DNA from 3 places in the Streptomyces sp. NPDC006739 genome. Region 3 is predicted to be linked to each of the others. Evidence: riboswitches for the same ligand, from Rfam matches in the RefSeq annotation. Region 3 holds a riboswitch; each other region holds the start of a gene.
What was found. Region 3 has a riboswitch for thiamine pyrophosphate ahead of thiC (phosphomethylpyrimidine synthase ThiC). Riboswitches for the same ligand answer to the same signal wherever they lie in the genome.

Region 1: another riboswitch for thiamine pyrophosphate. It lies ahead of thiO (glycine oxidase ThiO); the one in region 3 lies ahead of thiC (phosphomethylpyrimidine synthase ThiC).
Region 2: another riboswitch for thiamine pyrophosphate. It lies ahead of ACFYMM_RS22400 (thiamine ABC transporter substrate binding subunit); the one in region 3 lies ahead of thiC (phosphomethylpyrimidine synthase ThiC).

What each region holds. Positions count from the first base shown of each region.
Region 1 is NZ_JBIAGM010000002.1:378,739-384,085, reverse strand. It holds gene ACFYMM_RS05140 (thiazole synthase) at 1-616, opposite strand, end outside; gene thiS (sulfur carrier protein ThiS) at 619-819, opposite strand; gene thiO (glycine oxidase ThiO) at 816-1,976, opposite strand; TPP riboswitch at 1,974-2,085, opposite strand; gene ACFYMM_RS05125 (NAD(P)/FAD-dependent oxidoreductase) at 2,223-3,464, shown strand; gene ACFYMM_RS05120 (Rv2175c family DNA-binding protein) at 3,523-3,888, shown strand; gene thiE (thiamine phosphate synthase) at 5,047-5,347, shown strand, end outside.
Region 2 is NZ_JBIAGM010000011.1:99,877-105,223, forward strand. It holds gene ACFYMM_RS22390 (ABC transporter ATP-binding protein) at 111-1,130, opposite strand; gene ACFYMM_RS22395 (ABC transporter permease) at 1,130-2,731, opposite strand; gene ACFYMM_RS22400 (thiamine ABC transporter substrate binding subunit) at 2,779-3,852, opposite strand; TPP riboswitch at 3,941-4,048, opposite strand; gene rlmN (23S rRNA (adenine(2503)-C(2))-methyltransferase RlmN) at 4,072-5,178, opposite strand; gene ACFYMM_RS22410 (phosphatidate cytidylyltransferase) at 5,278-5,347, opposite strand, start outside.
Region 3 is NZ_JBIAGM010000004.1:68,493-73,839, forward strand. It holds gene ACFYMM_RS10100 (metallophosphoesterase) at 1-478, shown strand, start outside; gene ACFYMM_RS10105 (hypothetical protein) at 660-1,529, shown strand; gene thiC (phosphomethylpyrimidine synthase ThiC) at 1,654-3,438, opposite strand; TPP riboswitch at 3,431-3,609, opposite strand; gene ACFYMM_RS10115 (YibE/F family protein) at 3,681-5,144, shown strand; gene ACFYMM_RS10120 (SsgA family sporulation/cell division regulator) at 5,236-5,347, opposite strand, start outside.

The DNA.
Region 1 (5,347 bases), on a different contig from region 3:
GCATCACACCCGCGCACCCCAGCTCCATGGCCAGCGCCACGTCCGACGCCGTACCGGCCCCCGCGTCCAGGATCACCGGCACGCGCGCGTGCTCCACGATCAGCTGGAAGTTGTGCGGATTGCGGATCCCGAGCCCCGACCCGATCGGCGACCCGAGCGGCATCACGGCCGCACAGCCCACGTCCTCCAGCTTCCGCGCCAGCACCGGATCGTCGTTCGTGTACGGCAGCACCGTGAAACCGTCGTCCACCAGCGTCTCCGCCGCGTCCAGCAGCTCCACCGGATCCGGCAGCAGCGTCCGCTCGTCGGCGATGACCTCCAGCTTGATCAGGTCGGTGCCCAACGCCTCCCGGGCCAGCCGGGCGGTCAGCACGGCCTCCCCGGCGGTGAAACAGCCCGCCGTGTTCGGCAGCACCCCGATGCCCAGCCGCTCCAGCACCGAGAGCACCGAGCCGTGCACGGAAGGGTCCACGCGGCGCATCGCCACGGTGGTCAGCTCCGTGCCGGAGGCGACCAGCGCCCGCTCCAGGACGTCCAGGCTCGGGGCGCCGCCGGTGCCCATGATCAGGCGGGACGCGAAGGACGCACCGCCGAGGAAGAAGGGATCGTCGGCCATGGTCAGCCTCCTTGGACGGCGGTGAGGACTTCGACGCGGTCACCCTCGGACAGCGCGGTCGCCGCCCACTGCCCGCGCGGGACGACGGTCTCGTTGAGCGCGGCGGCCACCCCGGAGGGCGCCGCGGTCAGGGCACGCACGACGGTGTCGAGAGCCGTGCCGGGCGCGAACTCCCGGGGCTCCCCGTTGACGGAGATGTTCATGCCGGCTGCTCCGAGCGCGCGGCGGCGAACCGCCTCGGGGTGAACGGCAGCGCCTCGTCCGGCAGATCACCGGTGCTCAGCGCGTGCGCGAGGACGTCACCGGTGACCGGGGTGAGCAGTACGCCGTTGCGGTAGTGCCCGGTGGCCAGCAGCAGCCCGTCAAGCTCGGTCGGTCCGAGCAGCGGCGCGTTGTCCGGGGAGCCGGGCCGCAGCCCCGCCCGGGTCTCGGTCAGCGGCAGCTCGGTGATGCCGGGCACCAGCTCGTGGGCGTCCCGCAGCAGCTCGTACACGCCCCCCGCCGTCACCGTCGTGTCCCAGCCCAGCTCCTCGCTGGTCGCCCCGACCACCAGCTCGCCGTTCTCCCGTGGCACCAGGTAGACATGGCTGCCGCGCACCACCGCCCGCACCGTCCGGCTCAGGAACGGCGCGTGCCGCCGGGGCACGGCCAGCCGCAGCACCTGCCCCTTCACCGGCCGCACCGGCGGCAGGACGTGCTCCGGCACGCCCGCCAGCCGCCCGCTCAGACTGCCCCCCGCGAGCACCACCCGGCCCGCACCCAGCTCGGTGCCGTCCGCCGTGCGGACGCCGGCCGCGCGGTCCCGTACGACGTGCAGGCGCTCGGCCCAGGCGTGGTGGAAGACCACCCCCACCCGTTCGCACGCGGCCACCAGCGCGGTGGCCAGCCGTCGTGGGTCGATCTGGTGGTCGCCGTCGACCCGCAGGCCGCCGCGCACGCCCGGCGCGAGCATCGGCTCCAGGCGCCGGCACTCCCGCCCGGACAGCCACACCGACTCCAGGCCCGAGCGCCGCTGGAGGGCGTGCAGCTCGCGCAGATGGGCGCGGTCGTCGGCGTCCAGAGCGACGGCGAGGGTGCCGCAGCGGCGGTAGCCGAGGTCCTGGCCGGTCAGCTCGGTCAGCTCGGCCGCGAAGTCCGGGTAGCGGCGGGCCGAGGCCAGGTTGAGCCCCAGCAGGGTCTGCTCTCCGTAGTGCAGTTCGGTGACCGCGGCCAGCATCCCGGCGGCCACCCGCGCGGCCCCGCCGCCCGGCTCGGGGTCCACCACGGCCGTGCGGAACCCGCGCTGCGCGGCGCGCCAGGCCGTGACCAGGCCGATGATCCCGCCCCCGATGACGAGGACGTCTGACGTACGTGACGACATGGGCGTCCAGCCCCTCCCTTCGCCGGCATGACCCGGATCAGGTTCGTACGGTCGGAGGCCGCCAGCCTCCCTCTCAGCCCGGTGCGTCCGGGCTCCCGCGAGTGCGTGTACGGTCGCCACCCTAGCCCCCCGTTCCACGGCTCTGTAAGGGCACCGCCCGGCGGGGCGCGGCCGCGCGCCCGCTGTGCAACAGGTCACTGAACGCACTTGCTGACTGACGTTTTGTCAGTTGTCTAAGGTGATCGGGTGAGCGAGCAGACGCGGGAAGCGCGGGAAGAGGGCACGTCACAGGGGCGGCGCGTGGTCGTCGTCGGTGCGGGCATGGCCGGGGTGCAGACCGCGGTCGCGCTGCGCGAACAGGGGTTCACCGGCAGCGTGACGCTGATCGGCGCCGAGCCGCACCAGCCGTACGACCGGCCGCCGCTGTCCAAGGCGGTGCTGCTCGGCAAGGCCGAGGGCTCCGCCTTCGACGTCGACTTCGAGGCGCTCGGCATCGAGCTGTCCCTCGGACGCGAGGTGACCGGCCTGCGCCCCGGCGACCACCAGCTGGACACCGGGTCCGGGCCCGTCCCGTACGACGTCCTGGTCCTGGCCACCGGCGCGGAACCGATCCGGCTGCCGGGCGCGGAGGGTGTGCCCGGCGTGCACCTGCTGCGCACCCTGGACGACGCCGAACGGCTGCGGCCCGTGCTCGCCCGGCAGCACGACGTCGTGGTGGTCGGCGCGGGCTGGATCGGCGCCGAGTTCGCGACGGCGGCCCGTGAGGCGGGCTGCGCGGTGACCGTCGTCGAGGCCGCCGACCGTCCGCTGGCGGGCGCGCTGCCCGCCGAGGTGGCCGCGCCGATGGCCGCCTGGTACGCCGACATCGGCGCCGTCCTGCGTACGCACGCGCGCGTGGAGCGCGTCGAGCCCGGCGCGGTGGTGCTGGACGACGGCTCGCGGCTGCCCGCGGGCGCCGTGGTGGTCGGCATCGGCGCCCGGCCCGCCACCGGGTGGCTGGCCGGCTCCGGCGTCGAGCTGGGCGCGCACCGCGAGGTGGTGGCCGACGAGCACCTGCGCACCTCGGTCCCGGACGTGTACGCGGTCGGCGACTGCGCCTCCTTCCCCTCGGCCCGGTACGGCGAACGGCTGCTCGTCCACCACTGGGACAACGCCCTGCAGGGCCCGCGCACGGTCGCGGCGAACATCATCGGCGAGACCCCTTCGGTCTACGACCCGGTGCCGTACTTCTGGTCCGAGCAGTTCGGCCGCTTCGTCCAGTACGCCGGGCACCACGCCTCGGCCGACCGGGCCGTGTGGCGCGGGGACCCGGCCGGACCCGCCTGGACGGTGTGCTGGCTGCGCCAGGACCGCCTGGTGGCCCTGCTCGCGGTCGGACGGCCACGGGACCTGGCCCAGGGGCGGCGGCTGATCGAGGCGGGGCGGCGCATGGACGCGGTGGCCCTGGTGGATCCGGCCCGCCCGCTCAAGGACGCGACCGCCGTCTGACCTCCCATGTGGACCGGCCCGACTTCCGACTGTCAGTGGCAGATGGCAGGCTTGTCCCGTGACCGAGATTGACGCAAAGATCGATGCTCTCGTCCCCGCCTGGCTCACCCTCCCCGACATCGCCGAACAAATGGACGTCGAGGTGACACGTGTGCGGCAGCTGGTCAAGGACGGCCAGCTGATCGCCGTACGCCGTGGTGAGAACCGGGCCCTGCACGTCCCCGCCGCCTTCATCGACGGGGACAAGGTCGTCAAGGGGCTGTCCGGGACCCTGACGCTCCTGAGGGACGACGGCTTCACGGACGAGGAGATGCTGGAGTGGCTCTTCACCCCCGACCCGACCCTGCCCGGCACCCCGGCGCAGGCCCTGAGTGAGAACCGCGGCACGGAGGTGAAGCGCCGCGCCCAGGCGCTCGCCGTCTGACCCACGGCCGACGACCGGCGCCCCGGCCCACCCCCCGAGGCGCCGGCCTCCACCCCCGTGCCCGGACCGCGGCTGCCCGTCCGCCGCCGGCGGAAAGGGGAGGCCGACCGGCAAGACCTCCACTCGCCATGCCCGGCGGGCCGGGTCACCGGGGTCTGCCCAGCCCGACCTGCCCCGACAGTCCGGCCCGCCGACCGGGGCCAACTCGCTCACGGGTAGCCCTCCCGGCCGCTCCCCGGAAGCACGGCCCACTGTCCCGGCAGCCCGCCCTTGCGAGAGGCCGGACCGCTGGTGGACCCGGCAACCCGCGCGCTGACCGCTCCGCCGGCCAGGCCACCCTGCCCGCCAGCCGGACGGGCGATGAAACGCGCTCGGGAAGAACCACCCGCCGACCGGGAAGACGCCCGCCCCCCGGAGGCACCGCACGCTGGGCCGCCGCCCGCCGACCGGGAAGGCACCCGCCTGCCGGAGGCACCGCACGCTGGGCCGCCGCCGACCGGGAAGGCGCCCGCCCCCGGAGGCACCGCACGCTGGGCCGCCGCCGGCCGCGGCCCGCCGACCGGGAAGGCAGCCGCCTGTCGGAGGCACCGTCCGCCGGGCCGCCGCCCCCGACCAGGAAGGCGCCCGCCTGCCGGAGGCACCGCACGCTGGGTCGCCGTCGCCGTCGCCGCCCGCCGACCGGGAAGGCGGCCGCCTGTCGGAGGCACCGCACGCTGGGTCGCCGCCGCCGCCCGCCGCCCGCCGACCGGGAAGGCGCCCGCCCGCCCGAGGCGCCGCCCGCCGACCGGGAAGGCACCCGCCTGCCGGAGGCACCGCACGCTGGGCCGCCGCCCGCCGCCCGCCGCCCGCCGCCCGCCGCCCGCCGCCGCCGACCGGGAAGGCGCCCGCCCGCCGCCCGCCGCCCGGGAAGGCGCCCGCCCGCCCGAGGCACCGCCCGCCGGGCGGCAGACCGGCCGCCAGGCCAATGACCGGCCCCAAGGCAGAGCCCGGCCGCCCGGCTTACCCTCGCCGTCACGCCAATCCCCCGGCCGAGAGGCCAGCCCCCGCCGCTCGGGCCGGCCCCCGCCCTCAGGTCATCACGGCAGCCCGGCCGGGAGGTCGCCCACGTCTATCGACTACGCTCCGCCACGCACCGACCGTCACCAGGGGGACACCCATATGCCCGACACCGCGCGCGCCCAGTTGGCCGATGCCCGTCTCTACCTCTGCACGGACGCCCGTACGCGCCAGGGGGACCTCGCCGGGTTCCTGGACGCGGTGCTGGCCGGCGGGGTCGACATCGTGCAGTTGCGGGACAAGGGCATGGAGGCGGCCGAGGAACTGGAGCACCTCGCGGTCTTCGCCGACGCCTGCGCCCGGCACGGCAAGCTGCTCGCCGTCAACGACCGCGCCGACGTCGCCCACGCAGCCGGAGCCGACGTACTCCACCTCGGCCAGGGCGACCTCCCGGTCCCCGCGG
Region 2 (5,347 bases), on a different contig from region 3:
GCCCGCCCCTGCTCCGGGGGTGGGCCGCGGCCTGTCCGCGACGAGCGGCCCCCGGTGCTGCGGAGGGCGGCCGAGGTGTGCGCGTGAGACGTGGGGCCGGGGCGGTCGGGTCAGCCCAGTACCGCGATCTCGGCCGCGTCGAACCGCACGCCGACCTCGGCACCGACCTCCGGAGCCGCGCGCAGTGCGCAGGCCGCCTCCAGCGGGGGACCCTCCCGCGGCTGGAGGCACACCGTCACATGGGTGCCCTTGAAGGTACGGGCGGTCACCGTGCACGCCAGGCCCTCCTCGGCCGGCACCAGCCGTACGCCGGCCGGCCGGACCAGGAGCGTGCGGCTGCCCTGGGGCGCGTCCTCGGGCACCGGTAGCTTCCCCCACACCGTGTCGGCCGCCTCCGCGGAGACCGTCGCCGGGACCACGTTGTCGAAGCCGAGGAAGCGGGCCACGAACTCGTCGGCGGGCCGCTGCCACACCTCGAGGGGCGTCCCGGACTGCGCGATCCGCCCGTCCCGCATCACCACCACCCGGTCGGCCAGCGCGAACGCCTCGCCCTGGTCGTGCGTCACCGCGAGCACGGTCGTGCCCAACCTACCGAACAGTTCCCTCAGTTCGACCACCAGCCGCTCCCGGAGCGAGCGGTCGAGCTGACCGAGCGGCTCGTCGAGCATCAGCAGCCGGGGCCGGGGCGCCAGCGCCCGGGCGAGGGCCACCCGCTGCTGTTCACCGCCGCTCAGCCCGGCGACGGCCCGCCGGGCGGCCCCCGGCAGCCCGACCAGCTCCAGCAACTCCCCGACCTCGGCGTCCCGTTGCCCCTTCGGCACCCCGCGCACCCGCGGCCCGAAGGCCACGTTGGCGCCCACGTCCCGCTGCGGGAAGAGCTGATGGTCCTGGAACATCAGCCCGACCCCGCGCCGGTGCGCGGGGACACCCCCCTGGTCGCACCCGTCGAGCAACACCCGCCCGCCGTCGAGGGGTTGCAGACCCGCCACCGCGCGCAGCAGCGTCGACTTGCCGCTGCCGCTGGGCCCGAGCACGCACACCACCTCGTGCTCGGCGACCTCCAGGTCCACGGCGTCCAGCACCGCACGCCCACCGAACCGTACGGTCGCCCGCTCCAGGCCCAGCAGCATCAGAACTCCCCCGTCCGGTCGGTGCGCAGCCGCTCCAGCACCAGCAGGGCCACCGCGCACACCACCATCAGAATCGTCGAAAGGGCCATCGCCTGGCCGTAGTTGAGGTCGCCTGGCCGGGCCAGCAGACGGGCCACCGCCACCGGCAGCGTCGGGTTGTCGGGCCGCGCGATGAACACGGTCGCCCCGAACTCCCCGAGCGAGACGGCGAACGCGAACCCGGCCGCGATCAGCAGCGCCCGCCGCACCATCGGCAGGTCCACCTCCCGCCACACCCGCCACGGCGACGCCCCGAGCACGGCCGCCGCCTCCCGGAGCCGTCCGTCGACGGCCCGCAGCACGGGCAGCATGGTCCGTACGACGAAGGGGGCGCCGACCAGCGCCTGGGCGAGCGGCACCAGGATCCAGGACTGGCGCAGGTCGAGCGGCGGCTTGTCGAGGGCGATCAGGAACCCGAAGCCGACGGTCACCGCGGACACGCCCAGCGGCAGCATCAGCAGCGCGTCGAAGCCCCGCACCAGCCGTCCCGCGTCCCGGCGGGCCAGCGCGGCGGCGGCGAGCCCCCCGACGAGCACCGCGATGGCGGTGGCGGCCACCGCGTACTGCAGCGAGGTCCACACGGCGGTGACGGGTGCCACCAGGAAGGTGCCGCCGTCGGCGTTCGTCAGCGCCCGGTAGTAGCGGAGGCCGGGTGCGTCGAGGGAGCGGCCCACCAGCACGGCGAGCGGCAGGACGAGGAGGAGGGCGACGGTGGCGAGGACGCCGGCGAGCAGCGCCCACTGTCCGGCCCCGCGCGGCCGGCGCGCGGTCACCGAGGCGTCCACCAGGCGCAGCGCGGACTCCCGCCGCCGTACCGTCCAGGCGTGGACGACGAGGACGGCGCCGACCGCGACGAACTGCACGAGGGTGAGGACGGCGGCCGTGGACAGGTCGAAGATCTCCGAGGTCTGCCGGTAGATCTCCACTTCGAGGGTGGAGAAGGTGGGGCCGCCCAGGATCTGCACCACCCCGAAGGAGGTGAAGGTGAACAGGAACACCATCAGCGCTGCGGCGGCCACGGCGGGCGCCAGCGCCGGCAGGGTCACCCGGCGCCAGGCCCCGAGGGGCGAGGCGCCGAGCATCCGGGCGGCGTCCTCCTGACGCGGATCCAGCTGCGCCCACAGCCCGCCCACCGTCCGTACGACGACCGCGTAGTTGAAGAAGACGTGCGCCAGCAGGATCGCCCACACGGTGGTGTCCAGCCGCACCCCCCACAGTTCGTCGAGGAGTCCGCCGCGCCCGACGAGGGCGAGGAAGGCCGTACCGACGACGACCGTCGGCAGCACGAACGGCACCGTGACGACGGCCCGCAGCACCTGCCGGCCCGGGAAGTCGAGACGGGCGAAGACGTAGGCGGCGGGCAGCGCGAGGAGCAGGGTGAGGGCGGTGGAGGCGAGCGCCTGCCAGGTGGTGAACCACAGCACGTGCCGGATGTCGGACTGCCCGAGCACGTCGGCGACCCGTCCGAGCCGCCACACGCCGTCGGTCCTCAGCCCGCGGGCGACGATCGCGGCGACCGGCCAGGCGAAGAAGACGGCGAAGAACGCGAAGGGTCCGGCCATCAGGGCGAGCCGCGCCGCCCTCCCCGCCGTCCGCCCGCGAGGGGCCGTCACTTGAGTACGAGCGAGGTCCACGACTTGACCCACTGGTCACGGCCGGCGGCGATCCGGTCGGGGGCCATGGTCTCGGGATCCTTGGCCTGCGGGCCGTACTTCACGAACTCCGCGGGCACCTCGGCGTCCTTCCGCACCGGGTAGACGTACATGTTCAGCGGCATGTCGTCCTGGAACTCCCTGGTCAGCAGGAAGTCGATGAACGCCTTGCCGCCCTTGGTGTTGTGCGCGCCGGCGAGCAGCCCGGCGTACTCGGTCTGCCGGAAGCAGGTGCCGTACGACACCCCGGTGGGCGCGGTCGTCGGCTTCGGGTCGGCGTAGATCACCTCGGCGGGCGGCGAGGAGGCGTACGACACGACGAGCGGCCGGTCGCCCTTGGCCTTGCGGCCGCCGGCCGAGCCGGAGAACTCCTGGTCGTAGGCCTGCTCCCAGCCGTCGACGACCTTGACGCCGTTGGCCTTCAGCTTCTTCCAGTAGTCCTGCCAGCCCCCGTCGCCGTACCGGGCGGCGCTGCCGAGCAGGAAGCCGAGGCCGGGCGAGGAGGTGGCGGCGTTCTCGGTGACGAGGAGGTTCTTGTACTGCGGCTTGACCAGGTCGTCGAAGGACTGCGGCGGGGTCAGCCGGTGCTTGTCGAAGTAGGCCTTGTCGTAGTTGACGCAGATGTCGCCGGTGTCGATGGGGGTGACCCGGTGCCTGGCCTGGTCGACGCGGTACTGCGGCAGGACCTGGTCGGCGTCCTTGGCCCGGTAGGACTGGAAGAGGCCGTTGTCGAGGGCGCGGGAGAGCAGGGTGTTGTCGACGCCGAAGAAGACGTCGCCCTGCGGGTCGTCCTTGGTCAGGATCGCCTTGTTGACGGCCTGTCCGGCGTCTCCGTCCTTCAGGACCCTGACCTGGTAGCCGGACCGCTTCTCGAAGTCCTTGAGCACGTTCTTGGAGACGGCCCACGAGTCGTGGCTGACCAGGGTGACGGTCTTGGAGTCGGCCGCCCCCTTGCCGCCGGCCGACCCGCACGCGGACAGCGCGACGAGACCGAGGCCGACGGCCGCGACCACGAACTTGTTGTTGCTCACTGAGATTCCTCCTGGCAGACCAGGAAGAGACGCGGCCCTGTCCGGGACCGTCGGAGGGATCCGCCGGCTCCCGGGCAGGGCGCAACAGCTTGAGTGATGACCGAACTTCCTACCCAGAATGACCTGGGCAAGGTTCAGAGGGTCTGCGGCCCGGTTGCCGCACTCTCAGCGCTGTGGCGCTCCCCTGTCGGAATATGAAGATGTACGTACCGGCTCAGATTACCGCTCGGTGGCCGCGAGCTGACCGCAGGCCCCGTCGATCTCCTGCCCCCGGGTGTCCCGGACCGTCACCGGCACACCGTGGGCCCCGATCGCCTCGACGAAGGCCTTCTCGTCCTCGGGCCGGGAGGCGGTCCACTTGGACCCCGGCGTCGGGTTGAGCGGAATCAGGTTCACGTGCACGGGCTTGCCCCTGAGCAGCCGCCCCAGCCGGTCACCGCGCCAGGCCTGGTCGTTGATGTCCCGGATCAGCGCGTACTCGATGGACAGCCGGCGCCCGCTCTTCTCGACGTACTCGAATCCGGCGTCGAGCACCTCGCGCACCTTCCACCGCGTGTTCACGGGGACGAGGGTGTCGCGCAGTTCGTCGTCGGGAGCGTGCAGGGAGATGGCGAGCCGGCACTTGAAGCCCTCGTCGGCGAACCGGTGGATGGCCGGCACGAGGCCGACCGTCGACACCGTGATCCCGCGCTGCGAGAGCCCGAGCCCGTCCGGCGCGGGGTCGGTCAGCGCGCGGACGGCACCGACGACCCGCTTGTAGTTGGCCAGCGGCTCGCCCATCCCCATGAAGACGATGTTGGAGAGCCGGGCGGGCCCGCCGGGCACCTCCCCGTCCCTGAGCGCCCGCATGCCGTCCACGATCTGGTGGACGATCTCGGCGGTGGACAGATTCCGGTCGAGCCCCGCCTGCCCGGTCGCGCAGAACGGGCAGTTCATCCCGCACCCCGCCTGCGAGCTGATGCACATCGTCACCCGGTCCGGGTAGCGCATCAGCACCGACTCCACGAGCGTCCCGTCGAACAGCCGCCACAGCGTCTTGCGGGTGGTGCCCTGGTCGGTCGACAGATGCCGTACGACGGTCATCAGCTCGGGAAACAGCGCCTCGCGGAGCTTGTCCCGCGACCCGGCGGGGATGTCGGTCCACTGCTCCGGGTCGTGCGCGTACCGCGCGAAGTAGTGCTGCGAGAGCTGCTTGGCGCGAAACGGCTTCTCCCCGGCCTCCGCCACGGCGTCCTTGCGCTCCGCGGGCGTGAGATCGGCGAGATGCCGCGGCGGCTTCTTGGCTCCGCGGGGGGCGACGAAAGTGAGTTCTCCGGGCTTAGGCATAGCCGTACCAGTGTCGCAGATCCACTCCGCGGCCCGGTCCTCGCGTGCGAGGGCCCCCGTCCTGCCCGGGACGGGGGCCGTGTGCCGTGCCCGGGAGGGTCAGGCCGAGCCGACGAACACCACCATCAGCAGCCACACCACCGGAGCCGTCGGCAGCAGTGAGTCCAGG
Region 3 (5,347 bases):
CCAGAAGACCGACATGGACCGCCTCCAGGACCACCATCTGCAGTGGATGGCCCGGCTCGACGCCGTCGAGATGGTCGACGGCTATCTGCTCGTGCATTCCGACACCACCGCCTACCTCGACTACGGCGACTCGATCGAGGCGGTCAACGACACCGTCCGCGAGACGCTCACCCGCAACGACGCGGACGAGTGCTGGGACCTGTTCCGCAAGTTCACCAAGCGCTTCTCCTTCCGCGACGAGGGCGGCGCAGACGCCGTTCGCTCCCTTCTCGATACGTACGGCGGCACCCGTGTCGTTCACGGCCACAGCCCCATTCCGTACCTGCTGGGCGAAGTCGGCTCCGAGGAAGGGGAGGACACCGGCGGCCCGGTGGTCGAAGGACCGCACGTCTACGCCGAGGGGCTCGCCATCGCGATGGACGGCGGAGTGACCATGGCCGGAAAGCTGCTGGTCCAGCAACTGCCGCTGGACAGCTGAGGCTTCCCCGGACAGAGTCGTCCCCGCGAAGGTCCGCGCAGGTCGGCACGCAATTTCCGGCAACCCCCTGTCACCGCGTGCCGTCACGGCTCTACCATCGGCTTATCCGTAGCAGGCTCCCCTCCGTTTCTGCCCGACGGCTCGCCGGCGTGCGAGCCCTAGCCCTACGGAGCATCGGGGGATGCACATGAACAGCGTTCCGCAGCACCTGCTGAGCGAGGACCGCCAGGAATACGAGCGGATCCTCGGTGAGGCGCTGCGCTCCGCACCACACCGTCCGGAACTGGCCGGTGTCGGACAGCGGCTCAATTCAGAACAGCTGCGCACCATGGCGCTCAACGCCACCGCACTCATCACGGCGGCCGCGGCGACCGAGTACCAGCACTATGTGAAGGTCCGCGAGGAACTGCGCCGCCCGGCGTCGTCCACCCTGCCGACCGCCGACGAGTCCGGCTCCACGGAACCGGGCACGGGCGCGATGGGGCTCGCCACCACCCTGAGCGAGGCAGCCGAGACCAGCGGCGCGGGCGTCGTCGCCGTACTCGCCGTCCTCGCCCCCGTCCTCGCGGGAACCGCCGCGGCGATCTTCCTGCTCGTCGGCTACATCCTGAAGATGCTCGACCCCGAGCCGGCGTTCGCCCAGACCATGCTGACCGCCGGCTGGGTGTTCGGTGCCGTGACCGCCGCCGCGATCCTGGTCGCCGCCGTCGGTCTGCTGCTCACCGCCCTGCACAACCACCCCTCGCTGGAGACCGGACCCTACGGCGAGGAGGGCGGCGATGTGGCCAGGGCCAGGGACGCCTGGCGGGAGGCCCTGCTGGAGCGCGGCATCCTGCCGTTCCTGCGGGAGGCGCTCGCCGACCCCGGCACGACGACACTGCACCACCACCCGGCCTCGCCGGCCCCGACCAGCCGTATGCCGCGCCTCGGCTACGACCGCCCCGGCTTCAGCAGCCCGGACGAGGGCTCCGGGACCGGCTCGCGCCCCAGCTTCACCAGCCCGGACTACACCAGCCCGGAGTTCGGAGGGCCGGAACACCAGCCGGAGTGACGGCGCGCGCCCCACCCACGGGCGCGTGCCCCTCCTCGGGGGCTCCGGCGCCCCGTCCGGCCCAGGCACACAGGCCCAGGCCGGACGCCCGACAGGGCCTGTGCGGCCGCCAGGTGCGACGGAGTCAGTCCGCGAGAGGCAGGTAGACCCGGTTGCCCGCGGCGGCGAACTCCTTCGACTTCTGAGCCATGCCCTCCTCGATCTCGGCCCGGTTTCCGCCGTGTTCGCGGCGGATGTCCTGGGAGATCTTCATCGAACAGAACTTCGGCCCGCACATGGAGCAGAAGTGCGCCGTCTTGGCGGGCTCGGCCGGCAGGGTCTCGTCATGGAACTCCCGTGCCGTGTCGGGGTCGAGGGCGAGGTTGAACTGGTCCTCCCACCGGAACTCGAAGCGGGCGTCCGACAGCGCGTCGTCCCACTGCTGCGCACCCGGATGTCCCTTGGCGAGGTCCGCCGCGTGGGCCGCGATCTTGTAGGTGATCACGCCGGTCTTGACGTCGTCCCGGTTGGGCAGGCCAAGGTGCTCCTTGGGCGTCACGTAGCAGAGCATGGCCGTGCCCCACCAGGCGATCATCGCGGCGCCGATGCCGGAGGTGATGTGGTCGTACGCGGGCGCGACGTCGGTGGTCAGCGGGCCGAGCGTATAGAACGGAGCTTCATCGCAGATCTCCTGCTGAAGGTCGATGTTCTCCTTGATCTTGTGCATCGGGACGTGGCCCGGGCCCTCGATCATGGTCTGTACGTTGAAACGCTTGGCGATCGTGTTGAGTTCCCCGAGGGTGCGCAACTCCGCGAACTGTGCCTCGTCGTTGGCGTCCGCGATCGAGCCCGGCCGAAGGCCGTCACCGAGCGAGTACGTCACGTCGTACGTGGCGAGAATTTCGCACAGTTCCTCGAAATTCTCGTACAGGAACGACTCCTTGTGGTGCGCCAGGCACCAGGCCGCCATGATCGAGCCGCCACGCGAGACGATGCCGGTCTTGCGGTTGGCGGTGAGCGGGACGTACGGCAGCCGGACGCCCGCGTGAACGGTCATGTAGTCCACGCCCTGTTCGGCCTGCTCGATGACCGTGTCCTTGTAGATCTCCCAGGTCAGTTCCTCGGCCTTGCCGTCGACCTTTTCCAGTGCCTGGTAGAGCGGCACCGTGCCGATGGGGACGGGGGAGTTGCGCAGCACCCACTCCCGGGTGGTGTGGATGTTCCGGCCGGTGGAGAGGTCCATGACCGTGTCGGCGCCCCAGCGGGTCGCCCAGGTCATCTTCTCGACCTCCTCCTCGATGGAGGACGTGACCGCTGAATTGCCGATGTTCGCGTTGACCTTCACCAGGAATCGCTTGCCGATGATCATCGGCTCGATCTCCGGGTGGTTGACATTGGCCGGCAGCACCGCGCGGCCGGCCGCGATCTCCTCGCGGACGACCTCCGGGGAAACGTTCTCCCGGATGGCCACGAACTCCATCTCGGGCGTGACCTCGCCCCCGCGGGCGTACGCGAGCTGGGTGACCGCTGTTCCGGGCCGGCCCCGGCGCGGCTGACGGGGCCGTCCGGGGAAGACCGCGTCGAGGTTGCGCAGGCCCCCGCGCGGTGAGGTGTGCTTGACCCCGTCGTCCTCGGGACGGACGGGACGGCCAGCGTACTCCTCGGTATCACCGCGGGCGATGATCCAGTTCTCCCGCAACGGCGACAGGCCCCTGCGGACGTCGGTGTCGACGAGCGGATCGGTGTACGGGCCGGATGTGTCGTACAACGTGACCGACTGCCCGTTGGTGAGGTGCACCTGGCGGACCGGCACGCGCAGATCGGGGCGTGAACCCTCGACATACCCCTTGTGCCAGCCGATGGACTTCCCGGCCTCCTCGCTGGTCGCGTTCTGCGTGGAGGCAGGCGTGCGTACGTCCTTGTTGGTCATGAGACCTACTCCCTACGCCGGCATTACCCGGTAACAGGTTCGGCGGTCGACGCAGCGGCTTCCGTCAGGCGGCGTTTCATGTGAAACATCACTTCGTTCCACGTGAAACATCGCGAATACGGAGGTCAGCGCCCTCTCAGCCCGGTGCTCCGAGCTCCCGCGTGTGCAAAGGTGCCTCCACGCTAGCGTCAATTCGGGCGCGGTGAACAGGGGGCCCCCGCCGTTGTTGCGATGATCTGGCGGTGACCACCACACAGCAGTACCCGTATCCGCCGCCCGAGCCGCCGCGCGGGGACGGCCCGGGAGAGGGCGGCGGACACGGCCATGAGCAGCATCAGAGCCACGGTCGGGGACACGACCATGACCATGGACCAGGCGAGAAGCACGGCCATCGGCAGGGTGGGGGCCACGGCCACTCGCACAGTCACAGTCATGGACCGTCCGCGCCGGTCTCCAAGCACCTGCGCAAGGTCATCGCCGCCATCCTGATCCCGTTCACCGCGGCCGTCGTGGTCGGTCTCGTAGTGCTCTGGCCAGGTGGGGCACCACCGCACGAGCGCACCGGAGTCGGTTTCGACCGGCAGACACAGCAGGCCACGGTCAGCAAGGTGATCGAGGTGAGCTGCAAGTCGGTGAACGCCTCCGGGGACAGCCCGGCCGGGGACACCTCCACCGCCGAGGGCAGCTCGGCGCGACAGGAGGCGAAGGGCACCTGCAAAAAGGCGACTGTCCGGGTCGACACCGGGAAGGACCAGGGCCGTACGTTCACCGAGATCGTTCAGCCGGACCAGTCACGGCAGTTGCACCAGGGCGAGAAGGTCGTGGTCGCCTACGAGCCCTCGGCGCCGAAGGATCTGCAGTACTCGGTCGCCGATGTGAACCGGAAGTTCCCCATGGCACTGCTCGCCGGGATCTTCGCGATCGCCGTCGTGGTGGTGGGCCGGTTGCGGGGTGTCATGGCGCTGGTCGCGCTGGCCGTGAGCTTCCTGGTGCTGACTCTCTTCATCCTGCCCGCGATCCTGCAGGGTTCGAATCCGCTGCTGGTGGCGGTGGTCGGGGCGAGTGCCATCATGCTGATCGCCCTCTACATGTGCCACGGTCTGTCGGCCCGTACGTCCGTGGCGGTGCTCGGCACGCTCGTCTCGCTGTCGTTGATCGGTCTTCTGGGTTCGGAGTTCATCGACTGGGCCGCGCTCACCGGCAACACGGACGACAACACGGGCCTGATTCACGGCCTGTATCCCTCGATCGACATGAGCGGTCTGCTGCTGGCCGGCGTCATCATCGGTTCGCTGGGTGTGCTGGACGATGTGACGGTGACGCAGACGTCGGCGGTCTGGGAGCTTCACGAGGCCAATCCGTCGATGGGCTGGCGCGATCTGTACCGGGCGGGTATCCGCATCGGCCGTGACCACATCGCGTCCGTGGTCAACACGCTCGTGCTCGCCTACGCGGGTGCCGCGCTGCCGCTGCTGCTGCTGTTCTCCATCGCGCAGAGCAGCGTGACGACGGTGGCCAACAGCGAGCTGGTGGCCGAGGAGATCGTGCGTACTCTGGTCGGTTCGATCGGGCTGGTCGCCTCGGTGCCGGTCACCACCCTTCTCGCCGCTCTGGTGGTGGCGGCCGACCGGCCCGGCACGCCGGCCATGGCCGGCGCACAGCCCGCTCCGGCACGGGGCGGCCGGGGACGGCGCCGGAAGCGGTGAGGTACGGCAGGGCGGGGGCGGTTCGAGGAGAAGCGTTCCTGCGTTCTCTCACGGGGCACGGCGGAGCGTCCGTGCCCCGTGCCGTACGACCTCAGCCGGCGCTCTGTTCCTCGGCCAGGATGCGGTCCAGGGCCTCGTCGAGATGCGCGTCGAAGTCGGCCAACGTCCCCTCCTGCCCGAGCGGGACCAGCTTGTCCGTACGG